DNA from 2 places in the Mesorhizobium sp. URHB0026 genome. Region 1 is predicted to be linked to the other one. Evidence: riboswitches for the same ligand, from Rfam matches in the RefSeq annotation. Region 1 holds a riboswitch; the other holds the start of a gene.
The links. A riboswitch is a leader RNA that binds a small molecule or an ion and turns the genes downstream of it on or off. The one in region 1 is predicted to bind thiamine pyrophosphate.
Positions count from the first base shown of each region.

Region 2: another riboswitch for thiamine pyrophosphate. It lies ahead of ACVWWD_RS25760 (YkoF family thiamine/hydroxymethylpyrimidine-binding protein); the one in region 1 lies ahead of thiB (thiamine ABC transporter substrate binding subunit).

Region 1 covers NZ_JBSSCN010000001.1:1,118,677-1,126,342, forward strand. The annotation lists gene ACVWWD_RS05650 (RNA polymerase factor sigma-32) at 1-202, shown strand, start outside; gene ACVWWD_RS05655 (M48 family metalloprotease) at 219-1,688, opposite strand; gene thiQ (thiamine ABC transporter ATP-binding protein) at 1,919-2,695, opposite strand; gene thiP (thiamine/thiamine pyrophosphate ABC transporter permease) at 2,688-4,307, opposite strand; gene thiB (thiamine ABC transporter substrate binding subunit) at 4,386-5,384, opposite strand; TPP riboswitch at 5,428-5,542, opposite strand; gene ACVWWD_RS05675 (thiamine diphosphokinase) at 5,629-6,288, shown strand; gene ACVWWD_RS05680 (ABC-F family ATP-binding cassette domain-containing protein) at 6,290-7,666, shown strand, end outside.
Region 2 covers NZ_JBSSCN010000001.1:5,245,347-5,253,012, forward strand. The annotation lists gene ACVWWD_RS25735 (DUF3309 family protein) at 108-272, opposite strand; gene ACVWWD_RS25740 (methyltransferase family protein) at 1,049-1,735, opposite strand; gene ACVWWD_RS25745 (ABC transporter substrate-binding protein) at 1,944-2,960, opposite strand; gene ACVWWD_RS25750 (ABC transporter ATP-binding protein) at 2,953-3,720, opposite strand; gene ACVWWD_RS25755 (ABC transporter permease subunit) at 3,717-4,472, opposite strand; gene ACVWWD_RS25760 (YkoF family thiamine/hydroxymethylpyrimidine-binding protein) at 4,542-5,150, opposite strand; TPP riboswitch at 5,141-5,254, opposite strand; gene ACVWWD_RS25765 (hypothetical protein) at 5,528-5,836, shown strand; gene ACVWWD_RS25770 (formyltransferase family protein) at 5,896-6,747, opposite strand; gene msrA (peptide-methionine (S)-S-oxide reductase MsrA) at 7,291-7,666, opposite strand, start outside.

The sequences.
Region 1 (7,666 bases):
AGCGCTTCACGCGCTCAACGCGCGTGAACTCAGGATCATCGAGGAACGCCGGCTAAATGATGAGGGGGCCACGCTAGAGGCGCTCGGCGAGACGCTCGGCATCTCCAAGGAACGTGTCCGCCAGATCGAGGCGCGCGCCATGGAAAAGCTCAAGGTCGCCCTGGTGAAGCAGAATCCGGAATTCATGGCGACGGCCGCCTGATCTCCCGCTCGGGCTTTCATTTGTCGGTGACGATCTTGACCTTGTCGCCGGCCGAAACCGCGGCCCCCGGCGACAGCGCATTGAGCACGCGGAACAGGTCGAGCTTGCGGTCGACGCCAACCATCTGCGCGGCAAGCGACCCCATGGTCTGTCCCGGCTGCACGGTGAGCACGCGAATATGCAGTGGTTTCAGTGCCGCCTTCTCGGCGGGGCTGAGGATGCGGAAGGAGCCGCTGACCGAGCGCGCCACCGTTTCAAGCGAGGTGCTGGCCGAGGGGGCGGCCGTCAGCAATCGGTAGACCTGACCGCCGGCGCGGATTACAGCGATGTCGAACTGCCAGCCTTCGGCGCCTGCATGCGCGGTCGCCGCCTCATTGCCGTTGATGGTTTCCTGCTTGACGGTGCTGTCGTCGAGGCCGGCCACCCAGCCGCTTCTGATATAGTCGGTCAGGGCGCGATTCTTGTCTATCGAAACACCGTCGAAGCGGATCGCTATATCGCCGGGGCCGGTCGCCGTCACCGCCGCCGCCGAATTGTCGATGATGAAACCGTCCGGCACCGTGAACGACACGCCCAAGCCTGGATGCAGGAAGGTTTCACCGCGCACATAGCCCTCTTCCGGTGTGTCGCCGTAAAGCAGGCCGTCTATGCCGGCGAGGAAGGAATCGCGGTCGCGTGTACCGAAGCCGGGCGCACCGAACTGTCGGGCGTGACGCTGTGCCAAATCGATGCGTTGCGGCGTGTTGGGGTGCGTCGCCAGGAAGTCGAGGCTGGCGTCGGTGGCGCCGCTGATCGAGCGGAAATCGGTATAGGCCGACATCGACTGCAGGAAGCGGCCGGCGGCATAGGGATCGTAGCCGGCTTCGCCGATCGACTTGATACCGATGGCGTCAGCCTCAAGCTCCTGGTTGCGCGAGAACTGCGCCAGCCTGAGCTTGCCGCGGATAAGTGCAGCCTTGGCGGTCGGGCTGTCGCCAAGCACATCGGAAACGACCTTGGTCGCCAGACCTTCCTCGGCCTCCAGCTGCTGGCGCTGCAGCCCATGATTGGCGGTGACGTGGCCCATCTCATGCGCGATGACGGCGGCGAGCTCGGACGAATCATTGGCCAGCGCCAAGAGGCCGCGCGTTATGTAGAGATAGCCGCCCGGCAGCGCGAAGGCGTTGACGTTGGGCGAATTGAGGATGGTGATGCGGTAGGTCTGGGTCGGGTTCGCCGACACCACGGTCAAATTGCCGACCACCTTGGCCACCATGCGTTCGAGCTTGGGATCTGAATATTCGCCGCCATAGGTCGCCAGGATGCGCGGATGCTGCGCCTTGGCGAGTTCCGCGAGCTTGTTGTTGGCGGCGACATTGTCGACCGTGATCGGCTTGTCGGATGGCTGGAAGCCTGATTCCTGCACTTCCGGAGGCGTGAACATCTGGCAGCTTGCCAGCGCCACGGCAAAGCCGGCCAGCGCCATAAAGCGCGCCAGCGGGTTCATTCGTAGCCTGTCAACGCCGATCGCCAGAACGGCTTCCTTTCAGGTCCCTGCGCATGACCACATGCGCAAAACAAAACTGCTACAGTATCCGTCACGCGCCCCTCGAAGCATGCGGCGGAAGCTGTAGGCAAATCACGGCCTGTGCCGGACCGGTATCGGGCGGACCTAGCCACACTACTCCAGTCATGGCAAGCAAGCGCCACATCGCGTCGGGCCGGTTTGAGCGTAAATTATGTCCGCTTCCGGGCAATATCTCGTGATAAAGCACCCCCGCCACCGGCTCCGATATAGCGCCGGAATGCCTCCGGACCAGCCCCGGCAAAGAAATCATCTGCCGTGCCGATAGCGGCGACGGCGCCGTTCTCGAGAAACACCAGCCTCCGAGCGATGCGGCGGGCATCTTGCGGCTGATGCGTGACGAACAGTACCGTCATGCCACGCTCGGCATGCAGGCCGGCAACGAGGTCGAGCATATCGTCTCGCAAGGAGGGCCCAAGCGAAGCGAAAGGCTCGTCGAGCAGCAACACCGGGCGGTCACGCACCAGCACGCGAGCCAGGGCGACGCGCTGGCGCTCACCGCCGGAAAGTTCGCGCGGCAGCCGCTTCTCCTTGCCGGCAAGGCCGGTGCGCGCAAGCGCATCGGTGATCGCAGCGCGGTCGGCTTCGGCTAGCCGCAACGATGGCGAACGGCCGAGCCCGACATTCTGCTCGACGGAAAGATGCGCGAAAAGGTTGTTTTCCTGAAAAACCATCGACACCGGCCGCGTCGCCGGTGGCGCGGTGCTGACATCGGCCCCGCCGATCAGCACGCGGCCGGATCGCGGCGGCTCGAACCCGGCCACCAGATTGAGCAACGTCGACTTTCCGGAGCCGCTCGGTCCCATGATGGCGGTGATTTGCCCCGCCGTGAACTCGGCATCGAAGGCGAACAACGCCTCGCCATAGCTGAACGAAACCTTGTCCAGCCGCACCGAAACCCCTTTGCCGCCACCCGCCTCGTCAGACATTGCTGGCCGTCTCCTTTCCCAGCCGGTCCGCCGCCAGCACCAATCCCAGGCAGACAAGGCCGAGCAGCAGCGCCAAGCCGGCGGCGTCCTCGGTTCGGTAGCTGCCCATGCGCGCCAGGAGAAGGTAGGGCAAGGTCTGCACGGAATCACTGCCGAACAGGGCGATGACGCCGAGATCGCCAAGCGACAGTGCCATGGCGAAGGCAAAAGCGGTGGCCACCGGGCGCCGCAACGTCGGCCGGTCGACCAACCACAGTCTTGACCAGCCGGAAATTCCGAGCTGCGCGCAGAGCCGCTCGTGCCGCTCGCTTGCCGCATCATAGGCGGGACGGATGGCGCGCAGCGCAAAAGGCATCGCCATGACAGCGTTGACGGTGACGACCATGAGCGGGGCGATGGCAAAGACATCGCCGACATGGCGCAGCAACAGGAACCAGCCGGCGCCGACGACGATCGGCGGCACGACCAGGACGAACCCAGCGCCGGTATCGGTGGCCTCTTCGAGCAGTGTCCTTGCCCCGAAGCGGCGGTTCGACGCCAGCGCCCTGCGCGCCATGGTCAATGCCAGCGAAAGCATCACCGAAAGCAATGCCGATAGGAAAGCGAGTACAGCACTGGTCAGCGTCGCCTGACGGACACTGGCCTCACCGGCAAGCCGGCCGAGGTCGGCGCCAAGTCCGGCCGCCACGGTCGCCACCATCGGCCCGGCGACGAAGAGCAAGGCCAACACGATGAGCGTCGCGTTCAGCCAGGCTTCAGTCCTGTTGACGGAGAGGTAGCGGCGCGGCGCGACCGGCAGGTTGGCGTCGCCGACGACGTCGGCTCCGAGCCGGGTCAACGTCAGCACCACGATGAAGGTCAAGGCGATCTGCAGCAGTGTCAGCGCAACAGCCCTCGCGGGATCGAAATCGAAGCGCAATGCCTGATAGATGCCGACTTCGAGCGTCGTCGCGCCCGGCCCGCCGCCGAGCGTCAGCACGATGGTGAAGGATGTGATGCACAGCATGAAGACAAGTCCGGCGACACCGGGCAGCGCAGCACGCAGCGTCGGCCACTCGATCAGCCGGAATGCCGGCCGCGCCCCCATGCCGAGCTGGCTCGCCAGCCGCCATTGGTCGGAGGGAATGGTCTGCAGCGCCTCGAGGAGCAGACGTGTGGCCAGCGGCAGATTGAAGAAGACATGCGCGACGAGAATGCCGGACAGGCCATAGATGCCCGGCCAACCCTGGCCGCCAGCCCAGTTGAACAGGCCCGCGAAATAGCTGGCGCGGCCATAAAGCGCCAGGATGCCGAGCGCCGCGACTATCGCCGGCAGCGCCAGCGGCACGGCGAAGAGCTGCAAGATGAAGGCACGGCCGAAAAACCGTGGATGCCGCGACAGCGCCCGCGCCACGAACAGGGCCGGCCCGACCGAGAGCAGCGTCGACAGGGCCGCTTGCAAGAGCGTGAACCGCACGACCCGGAACAGGTAGGGATCGAACGCGGCCCAAGCGCCGGAAAAATCGCGAGCACCTTCCACAAGCAGCCCCGCAAACGCGCCGCCGATCAAAATGGCGATGGCGGCGAGCCCTGTGATGCCGGCTGTGACGCGGGTATCAGAGCGGGTTTGCACGCCGCACCATCAACGATTGGGTGAAGCTTAGGGAGCGTCGCCGTAGAGCGTTCATGTCACGAAATTAGCCCACAAAAGCTACTTGCTCATCACCGCCAGCCATTCATCGACCCAGGCCTTGCGGTTGGCCGCCACCTCCTCCGGGCTGAACAGCAAGGTTTTGGTCGGCTTGACCAGTTTGTCGAAGGCGGGGTTGAGCGGCTTGTCGGTCTTGCCGGCCGGGAACATCCAGTTGGTCTCGGGAATGGCGTCCTGGAATTTCGGTCCGGTCATGAAGGCCATGAACTTTTCCGCTAGCGGATTCTTGGCGCCGGTCGTGGTGATGCCCGCGACCTCGATCTGCAGATATTCGCCTTCCTCGAACGACGCCGCCTGATAGCGCTCGGTGTTCTCGGCGACCATGTGGTAGGCTGGCGAGGTGGTGTAGGACAGCACCATCGGCGCCTCGCCCTTGGTGAACAGGCCATAGGCCTCGCTCCAGCCCGGCGTCACGGTCAGCACCTTGGTCTTGAGCTTGGCCCAGGCCTCGGGCGCCTTGTCGCCATAGACCGCCTTCACCCACAACAGCAGTCCGAGACCGGGCGTCGATGTGCGCGGGTCCTGGATGACGATCTTGTCGTCGGCGCTACCCTCCACCAAATCCTTCAGGCTTTTCGGCGGGGACTTCAGCTTCTGGGTATCGTAGACGACGGCGAAGTAGCCATAGTCGAAGGGAACAAAAGTACCGTCGCTCCAGCCACCCGGCACGTTGACGTCCCTCACTGCGCCATGTGGCGCGAACAGGCCCGAGGCCTTGGCATCGGCGGTGAGATTGGTGTCGAGACCGAGCACGATGTCGGCCTTGGTCGAAGCGCCCTCCAGCTTGACGCGGTTGAGCAGCGCCACGCCATCGGCGACCGAGACGAACTCGAGATCGCAGCCGCATTCTGCCTCGAATTCCTTCTTCACCACGGGACCGGGACCCCAGTCGGCGGTGAAGCTCTCATAGGTGTAGACGGTGAGCTTGTCCTTGGCCAAGGCCGGCCCGGACAGGGTCACTGCCGTGGTGGCGATCAGAGAATATAAAAGCGTGCGCATCGGCGCCTCCTTCGTTTGCGTTGAAAGGAATTGAGGCGTCGGAGTGTCCGAAACGTCTAATCCCTCCGCCGGTACAAACCGGATCAGGTTCAGCGGGTTGGCGAGACTGCCTCTCAGCCGGCCCGCGAAATTCGCGTCCGGCACCCCGTTAGAGCGTTTCGACACATAGGCCGGGCCGATGACCCGCGCAAGTGGGACTTTGCCGCCTTCCGTTTCCGGTGCCGGGCTGGTAAGGCGACGGGATATGAGCATATTCACCATCCTGCTTGGCGGCGATCTCATCCGCACGCCTCGGCTCGACCGCCAGGTCGAAGGCTCGCGCGTCATCGCCGCCGACGCCGGCATTGGCCATGCGCGGATGCTGGGCCTCGTGCCGGAACTGTGGGTCGGTGATTTCGACTCGGTTCCGGCTGATCTGCCCGCCGACCTCGCCGCCGTGCCGCGGCAAACCTTCCCGGCGGAAAAGGACAAGACCGACGGAGAACTGGCGATCGCGGCCGCACTGGAGCGCGGGGCGACCCGCCTTGTGCTGGCGGGCGCATTCGGCGGCAAGCGCGCCGACCACGCCTTCCTGCATCTGACGCTTGGCCTGCGGCTGGCCGAGGCCGGAATGGATGTGTGTCTGACCAGCGGCGCCCAGGAAGGTGTTCCCTTGCTGCCCGGTAGGGCCGGCTTCGATTATGCCGACGGCACGCTGTTCTCGATTCTCGGCTTCTCCGAACTCTCCGGCCTGACCGTCACGGGCGCCAAATGGCCGCTCGACAAGGTTGAGGTGGCATTCGGTTCGTCACTGACCATTTCCAACGAGGTCAAGTTCGGCAAGACCGGGGGCCGCCTCGACATCGCGCTCGGCCATGGCCGCGCGCTGCTGCTCGCCCATCCCTATCCATTGCCCGAAAGCTGACATGGCCCCGCCTCTTCTCAATCTCGACGGGATAAGACTGACCTTTGGCGGCGCGCCACTGCTCGACGGCGCCGCCTTGACCGCTTCGGCCGGCGACAAGATTGCGCTGGTCGGCCGCAACGGATCCGGCAAGTCGACGCTGCTCAAGATCGCCGCCGGCCTGATCGAGCCACAGGACGGCGAGGTGTTCCGCCAGCCTTCGGCGACGGTGCGTTATCTGCCGCAAATGCCCGACATGGACGGCTTTGCCACCGTGCGCGCCTATGTCGAGGCCGGGCTCGGGCCCGCCGACGATCCCTACCGCGCCAGCTATCTGATGGAGCATCTCGGCCTGTCGGGCGAAGAACGGCCTGGCGACCTGTCCGGCGGAGAGGCCAGGCGCGCCGCGCTTGCCCGCGTCATGGCGCCTGAGCCCGACATCCTGCTTCTTGATGAGCCGACTAACCATCTTGATTTATCTGTCATTGAATGGCTGGAGGAAGAGCTCATCCGGACTTCCTCGGCGCTCATCGTCATCTCCCATGACCGCCGCTTCCTCGAGCGCGTGTCGCGCGCCACAGTCTGGCTCGATCGCGGCCAGACGCGCAGGCTGGACAAGGGATTTGGCCATTTCGAGGAATGGCGCGACCTAGTACTGGAAGAGGAAGAGCGCGAGCAGCACAAGCTCGGCCGCCAGATAGTGCGCGAGGAGCACTGGCTGCGCTACGGCGTGACGGCGCGGCGCAAGCGCAACATGCGGCGCCTCGGCGAGTTGCAGACCATGCGCCAGCGTTTTCGCGGCCATCGCGGCGCTGAAGGCACCGCGACAATGGTGGCAAGCGACGCCGCCGAATCCGGCAAGCTGGTGATCGAGGCCAAGAACATCGAGAAGAGCTTTGGCGACCTTACCGTCGTCAGGGGCTTCTCGACCCGCATCCAGCGCGGCGACCGCGTCGGCCTTGTCGGGCCGAACGGCGCCGGCAAAACGACACTTCTGAAGATGCTGACCGGCGAATTGGCGCCGGACGTGGGTTCGATACGGCTTGGCACCAATCTGGAGATCGCCACGCTCGACCAGAAGCGCGAGGCGGTCGACCCGCAAGAGACGCTGGCGCAATATCTCACCGACGGGCGCGGCGAGAACCTCGTCATCAATGGCGAGCAGCGCCACGTCGTGTCTTATATGAAGGATTTCCTGTTCAAGCCGGAACAGGCCCGCACACCAGTGCGCGAGCTGTCCGGCGGCGAACGGGCGCGGCTGATCCTGGCACGCGTGCTGGCACGGCCTGCAAATCTTCTGGTTCTCGATGAGCCGACCAACGATCTCGACATGGAGACGCTGGAACTGCTGCAGGAACTGGTCGCCGGCTTTGCCGGCACCGTCATCCTGGTCAGCCAC
Region 2 (7,666 bases), 4.1 Mb from region 1:
CCTGCGGGGCGCATGATCACAAGCCGGCCTGCTTCCCTCACATTCCAGTGCACGCCGCCGCGGGTTCGCTCACGGGACCGCGACGCCGGCGACACAAGAGGAGCCGGCTAGATGCGTCCCAGGACGACAAGGATGATGACGATGATCAACACAAGTCCGAGACCGCCACCGCCATAATAACCGGTTCCGTAGAACGGGCCACCGCCGAGACCGCTGAAGCCGCCGAGCAGCGCGAGGATTAGAATAATGATAAGTATCGTTCCGAGACCCATGGCCTTCCCTGCTCCTGAAATGCGCGCTTTCGCGCTGGTTCAACATCGCGCCATTTCGGATGTTGCAAGGTATGAACGTTTTAGAGGGGCTGGCGTTCCGCTGGACTATCGCGGCTCCGGAACTCACAGCCCGCAACGCAGAAAGCCCGCCTGGACGACGGGCTTCCCCACCGGCCGGAGGCCAGGAGAGTGCGGCCAGGCCTACGGCTGGGTCCGCAACCTCCCTCAGCCTCAGCGGCGTGCGATCAGCAGGCAGAGTTGCCGCAAGTCGCGGTCATAGGTCCCTTCGCTGCTGAGGACATCGTCGCAGCGCTTCTTCATGCGCGTCACCTGCGAGCTTGACATCTGGGCCACGATACCCGGGACGTTGGGGTGATTGGGATTGGATGGGTTGCTCGGGTTCGACGGATTGCTGGGATTGGTTCCGTTGCCAATGCCCACCCCGACACCAATGCCGCCGGCGCCGCCAACACTGCCGGCAAGCCCCGCATTGATGCCACCGGTTCCGCCAACATTGGCACCGAGCCCGGCGTTGATGCCGCCCGAACCACCGATATTGGCGCCGGCTCCTGCGTTGACGCCATTGCTGCCGCCGACCGACGCGCCGAGCCTAGCTGCTGGACGGCCGATGATTTGCTGCCAGGCTGCTTGCTACCTGACAGCCAAAATACAGCACCTCACCTGCGGAGCAGTTCCGGACCACTGGACGCTAAGGATCCTTGTTGGCTAACCCTGGATCAAACAGGACTGGCCACTCTCGCGTGACAGTCTGGCCTTCAGAATATCCCGTAAAACAGTCTATAGCGCACGCGCTCCATATAAGAGCGGTACTCCGGCTCCGCGGCAAGCAAGGCCTCCTCGCGCAGAATGCGGTACACCTGCAGATAGGTGACAACCGCATAGACGGCGAGATTGTAGAAGGAAAAGGCCGACAGCAGGTAGAGGATATGGCCGGTAAGGTAACCGGCATAGATCGGATGCCGCACCAGGCGATAGGCACCGCCGGTCATCACGCCGCGATTGGCGGGCAGGATGGCAAAGGAACGACCCAGCGACAGCTTTCCCCAGATGACGAACCAAAGCGCCATGAATTGAAGCGGCGCGGCGACATAGATGGGGATGATGGGGATGCCTCGTTCCATGGTGATGAAGGCGACACCAAAACTGGCGGTCACCGAAGCGACTACCGCAAGCGGGCTCCAGTCACGCGTCACCGGCCGCCGCGACAGCAGCAGCCAGGTGAAGCTGAGCGTCTCGGAAACCGCCACCAAAGCGATATTGAGCCGGGTGGGGTCCTGCACGAAGTGGTACACGCCCCGGTACACAAACAGCCCCGCGCATGCGAGCGCACAAATGCGAAAGAAGCCTTCCCGCAAGTCGGCCAGGATCTCGCGCTTGCGCGCTTCGGACATCATCCCGCCCTGGTTGGCGCGCTGAAGCGTTTCGCTTTTTGGTGTAAGCAAGGCAAGAACCCCAATGATCCCTCGGGGGGACCTTTGCACGCAACCATTGCTGGGTGGTTAACCGACAAGATCTATCGGCATCAGAACGGCAACTGCGCCGCCGAAAGGCATGCGAGACGCAAAGCACGGCCGTGCGGATTGTCTCCGCTTCGAGGATCGCCAGGAAGGGGTTCCGCCCGAGTCGATCCTCTCCTTAGGGATTGGCCAGCTACCCCAGAAATGTGTTGCTGAAATACCCAGTGAAATCCGAGATCTGGGGCAGAACCTTACCGTCGGCGTCGCGCAGAATGCCGGCGGCGAAGAGGTAGTTGCCGATCGCTTCCATCTTGGCAGTGTCCAACGTCCCGATGGCACCGCTTTGCCCGCGCAGATAATAGCCCTCGATCAGTGCCTTCAACGAGGCGTGGATCAAGGCCGGATTGGTCAGGGCATCCTTGTTGGCGGCTATCAGCAGCGTGGCGGCCTCCCCTGGATGATCGACGGCGAATTGGTAGCCGCGCCGCGTTGCCTTGATGAAGGACGACGCCAGTTCGGGGTTCGCCTGGAGATACGCTTCGCTCGAAGAGATAAGCGTCGTGTGCTCGTCGGGGACGCCATGGTCGGCATAGACGAAACTGCGCTGCTTGACGCCCCTGAGTTCGGCTTCGACGCCCTCCCAGGTCGACACTTCGAGCGTGAAGTCGACCGAACCGTTGGCCAGCGCCTCGTAGGCGGAAGTGCCCAGCGTCACCGTCTCAAAATCGCCCTTGCCGCCGTCGTGACGGATGATGGTCGAGATCAGCGCCGTCTCCCAGGCGCTGCCGAAACCGCCATAGGTCAGGCCATCTAGATCTTTCGGGCTTTTGATCTCGCTGCGCACGGCATTGAACACCAGCCGGCCTGTCTCGGACTGCACGACGGCATAGACGCCCTTTAAATCGGCCCCTGCGGTCTTCTGGGTGAACAGGCTGATGGTGCCGTTGATCCCGAAATCGGCGACATGGTTGGCGACAAGCGCGCCGGCACCGGTATTGCTGTAGGGCAGGATGTCGACCTCGAGGCCGGCTTCCCGATAAAATCCCTTATCGCGGGCGACGAACAGGCCGATGTGGTTGGTGTTGACCGTCCAGTCGAGGGCGACTGTGACCGTCCGCGTTGCCGCGAAGGAGCGGCTCGATCCGGTGATCAGCGGTACGCTGCCGGCAAGGGTGAGCAGCAGGGCTTGCCTGCGCGTCAAGTCAGTCATGGTCATGTCCTTTGGATGGCTGGGGGTTGAGCAAAATGTCGAGAATCTCGACCTCGAGTGCCTCGGCCTGCCGCGTGGCCGCGCTGGCGGGATCGCGCGGGCGCGGCAGCGGCACCTTGATCTCGCGCACGACCCGGGCAGGCCGCGCGGACAGCACATAGATGCGGTCGGACAGGAACAGGGCTTCGCGCACGTCATGGGTGATCAGCAACGCCGTCCAGTGGTGGTGCCGCCACATCTGTTCGAGCCAGCGCTGCATGGCCGCGCGGGTCAGGGCGTCGAGCGCGCCGAACGGCTCGTCGAGCAGCAACATATCGCGTTCCTGCACTACGGTGCGTAAAAGCGCCGTGCGCTGGCGCATGCCGCCCGAGAGCTGCGCTGGAAAGTGCCACTCGAAGCCGGCAAGCCCGAACTCCGCAAACAGCGGAGCCACACGCGTCCGTGCCGCCTTGCGGCTGACGCCTTGCACCTCGAGCCCGAGCGTGGTGTTGTCGAGAATGCGCCGCCACGGCATCAGCGCGTCGCGCTGCGGCATGAAGGCAAAATGCCTGCCATGATCGTCGAGCGGCACGCCGTTGAAGAACATCTCACCCTCGCCATGCTCGGCGCCGGTCAGAAGCTGAAACAGCGTCGACTTGCCGGCTCCCGAAGGTCCAAGGATCGAGACGAATTCGCCGGCATCGACACGAAGCGAAATGTCGGCGAGCACATCGAGCCCGCCAAACACCTTGCGAACATGCCGCAGTTCGAGCCGGCTCATGCTTCTGGACCTTTTCCAGCGCCTTGCCTGCCAACGGCTCCTTCCCAGGGCACGGCAAGACGCTGCAGCAGCATCGTCAGCCCGAACAGGATAAGGGTGAGCGCTGCGCTGACGCAGACGGCGGCTAGCACCAGGTCGGGACGGAAATTGTTCTTGGCGTTGAGCATGTAGATGCCCAGCCCTTTGGCCGCGCCCGCATATTCGGCGAAGATGGCGCCGACGACGGCATAGGTAATGGAGATCCTGAGGCCAGCGAAGAAATAAGGCAGCGCCGAAGGCAATCGTGCCAGCATGAAAACACGCCAACGCCCTGCTCCCATGGCACGCAGCATCTGACCGATCTCCACCTCGGTAGCCTCGTAGCCTTGTACCAGCGCGACCAGCATCGGGAAGAAGGTGACCAGCGCCACCAGCACGATCTTGGGCGTCAGCCCGAAGCCGAACCACAGCACCACCAATGGCGCGATGGCGACCAGCGGCAAGGTCTGGCTGACTATGAAGATGGGAAACAGCGCGCGCCGCAAAGGCTGGAAGAAGTCGACCAGCATCGACAGCGCGAAGGCGGCGCTGAGCGAACAGGCAAAACCGATCAGCGTGGCGCGGACCGTGGGAACGGCGTTGTCGACCAATGCTTCACGATTGAGCATCGCCTGTTCGAAGACGCGCGAGGGCGCCGGCAGAACCGTCGGCTTGATGCCGGAAATGTTTGCGTACAGTTCCCAGGCCACTAGCACCAAACTGATCGATATCACGGCCGGCGCTGTTTTGGCGAAGAAGCCCGCGACGTTACGCGGGTTGAATGACGATGAGACCACGAGCGTTCAGACGGCAGTGGGACTGTTGGCCGAGACCGTGACATCGAGGGTTACATGGCCGGCGCCGGGCCCGAAGCGGCAGAAGGCTTCATCGAGGGCCGAGAAGATCGCGCCGGCATCGCCGCGCAGCTTGGTGCAGAAATTCTTGGAGCGATCGTAGACGCCGGACTGCTTCAGGAAATCTATGCAGCCATAGATTTCGTCCATGTGGTCGTCAGTACCCATCACATAGAGCGAGAACTGCGCCGCCGCCGGCTGGCCAGTGGCCGGCGCGCCGCGCACCGCGGTGATGGCGGCTTGCTTGCGCGGGCCGAGTGGCCCGGCAGGTCCGCCGAACGTGTCGGAGCGGCAGATCGGATCGTCCGGCTCGCCTGGGCAGCCACGCGAAATGGTGGCCGACAGCACGCAATGCCTGCCGCTGCCAGACGCGGCCACGAAAAGGTCGCGCAGCGCAGGGAATAACACCTCGGGGGGCCCGACCAGCAAGGTCGAGATGTCGTCGGTCTCGATCCTGAGCTTGTCGCGGTACGGATCGAGCGCGCCGAGCGCGCCCAGAATGACGCCGACGAAATCGTCGGCCATTGGATATAGGGAAACCTGTGCGCCTGAAAACATCGCCCGCCTCGCTCCGCTGGTATTACCCAGATCAGCTTGTAGGGTCTGTGGGCTTGCCGCCCCCGTCTCAGCCCCGACCGTACGGAGCACCCCTGTGGATAGGCGCGTTAGAGCATCATTCGGCCGGTTGGGGAAGCTGTTTCTTGGCAAGCCGCGCCAAAGCATTGCTCGAGCGTCAGGGCAATTGGACATCGCCGGCGCGGAAATTTGTCTGGAACCTTCGCCATTTCGAGGGGTTGTCCCACCAGTCGCTGGACGCGATTCCAGGATCAATTTTCCGTTCGGGATTGTGTCAGAACAAGAGATAGAGCGGTTCATGATTTCCGCGAAACCGTGCACCGCTCCCGGCGACGAGTTCACAGAAATGGAGACAAATCATGTTCATGAAAATCCTCGCGGCTTCGGCCTTCACCATTGCCCTTGCAACATCCGCCATGGCGCAAAGCAATAGCGCAGCCGGCGCGGATGGGTCCGGCGGCAGCGGCGAGTCCGTCACTGTGGACCCAAGCACCCCGGCTTCGCCCAGTACGATCGATCCGGGCTCGACCAACAGCACGACCACCACGCCGGGCGACATGAATTCCAATGCGGACAAGAATTGCCCCACCAACCCGCAGGGTGCACAGACGGACGCCAACGGCAACGCCACCGCGCCGACCGTGAACGACAACAACTGCGGAAAGTAGTTTGCCATCGCGATAATGGGAACCGCGGAAGCAGTTTCCGCGGTTCCCATTATTGGGATTCAGTGTCCGCGACTACCCGCTGCCGGCTCTGGTGCCGCTTCACTACCCACCCGGCCAAAGACCCTTAATTCAGCGTACGGTTTGCCGGCCCGCGGGCGTGCGAACGAGGCATATATTTCCATCAGCCGTTTGAGCAGGCGCCCGTAGGTGAGGTGCCGAACCCGGCCATTGGCAAGATCGAACTCCACCGTCCCCCATCGCCTTACCGGACCCTTTCCGGTTGGCGGACCCAGTCGCCTGACCTGGAAGGCCAGCCTGATCTGGCGGTCGGCGACATCCAGATAGATACCGGGTTTAGCGCCCAATACGTGCCACATCCGGGCAACGTGCCCGATCGACATGTCAGACGAAATCGCCATGTGGGCCCGCCCAAGTCGAGCCCAGACGAAATCACCGGTTGGCTGCCGCATCCCCGACACCGAATTCTTGCAATAGGCTGGCGCCACCTCACGCACCAACCGGCGCATCGCGCTCGCCACGCTGTCCTCCAAATCCCGCCGCGATGCCCAGTCTGCTTCCGTGAACGGCACTTGTCCGAGGATGTCGCCGTCGTCGAAATTGGCCGACATCTTATGCAGTGTCACGCCGCCATGGACGGCATGCTGGCCATCCGCGACAAGACGATGGAGAGGATGCGGCCCCCGATAGTTGGGCAGCAGTGCCGGATGAAAATTAAGCCCGCCCTTGGGAAAGAGGTCGAGCAACTGCTGTGGGATCAAGGCCGGGAAAGCGAAGCAGATCAGCACATCCGCGGCGATGTCAGGCAGTTGCCGGCCAAGCTCGTTCCAGTCGTAAGGCCGGCGGAATTCGATCAGCTTTACCGGCGTGTTGCCGAGATAGCGTCTGAGCAAAAGCCGGCGCCTCAGCCTGCGCCGAAAATTGCCAATGCTGAAGCCTCTGGACGGGCTTTGAAAACCAGGCACGATGATCGCACCAACACGGTTTCCCGCCTCGATCCATCCGGAAAGCAGCGGCCCGGTATAAGCAGAAACATCCAGGATGAAAATTGCATTGAGTTGCCCGGCGAGTGCCGCAGGTTCGGAAGAAATCATCTTCTCAAGCCCAGCGGGGCAAGACATAGCGTCCCCGCGCCAGCAATTCGATCACCGTTACAACTCGGCCAGCCAGGCCCGAAAGCCAGCCAGGCCGGTCAGGCTGCCTTGGAAGAAAGCGGTCCCGCCGCAACACTTGAGAGTCTTTCCCGCTTCACCAACACCGGCTTTTCGTAAATCTTCCTCATGCTAATCCCCAATGATCAATCAACCTACACAGTTGGCCAGCAACGCAGCCAACTGTCAACCGCCGGACGGCGGCCAACAGCCTCTTTATGCGTATGATCCCTGGCAATCGACGAGCGTTTACACCCCACCTGCGGCCAAAACGGCTGGTGAACCTTATGAAACCGCCTTTTCACGAACCGGCAGCTTCCAGCCTGGTCTGACGAAATGGCACGTGTAGCCGTTGGGGTATTTCTCAAGATAGTCCTGGTGCTCGGGTTCGGCCTCCCAGAACGCTCCGGCCGGCGCGAGTTCGGTGACGACCCTGCCGGGCCACAGGCCGGAGGCGTCGACATCGGCGATAGTGTCCTCCGCCACACGCTTCTGCTCCTCATCGGTGTAGTAGATTGCGGAGCGATAGCTCATGCCGACATCGTTGCCCTGGCGATTGCGCGTCGTCGGATCATGGATCTGGAAGAAGAATTCCAGAAGCTGACGAAAGCTGATTTTCGCCGGGTCGAAGGTGATCTCGATGGCTTCGGCATGCGTGCCA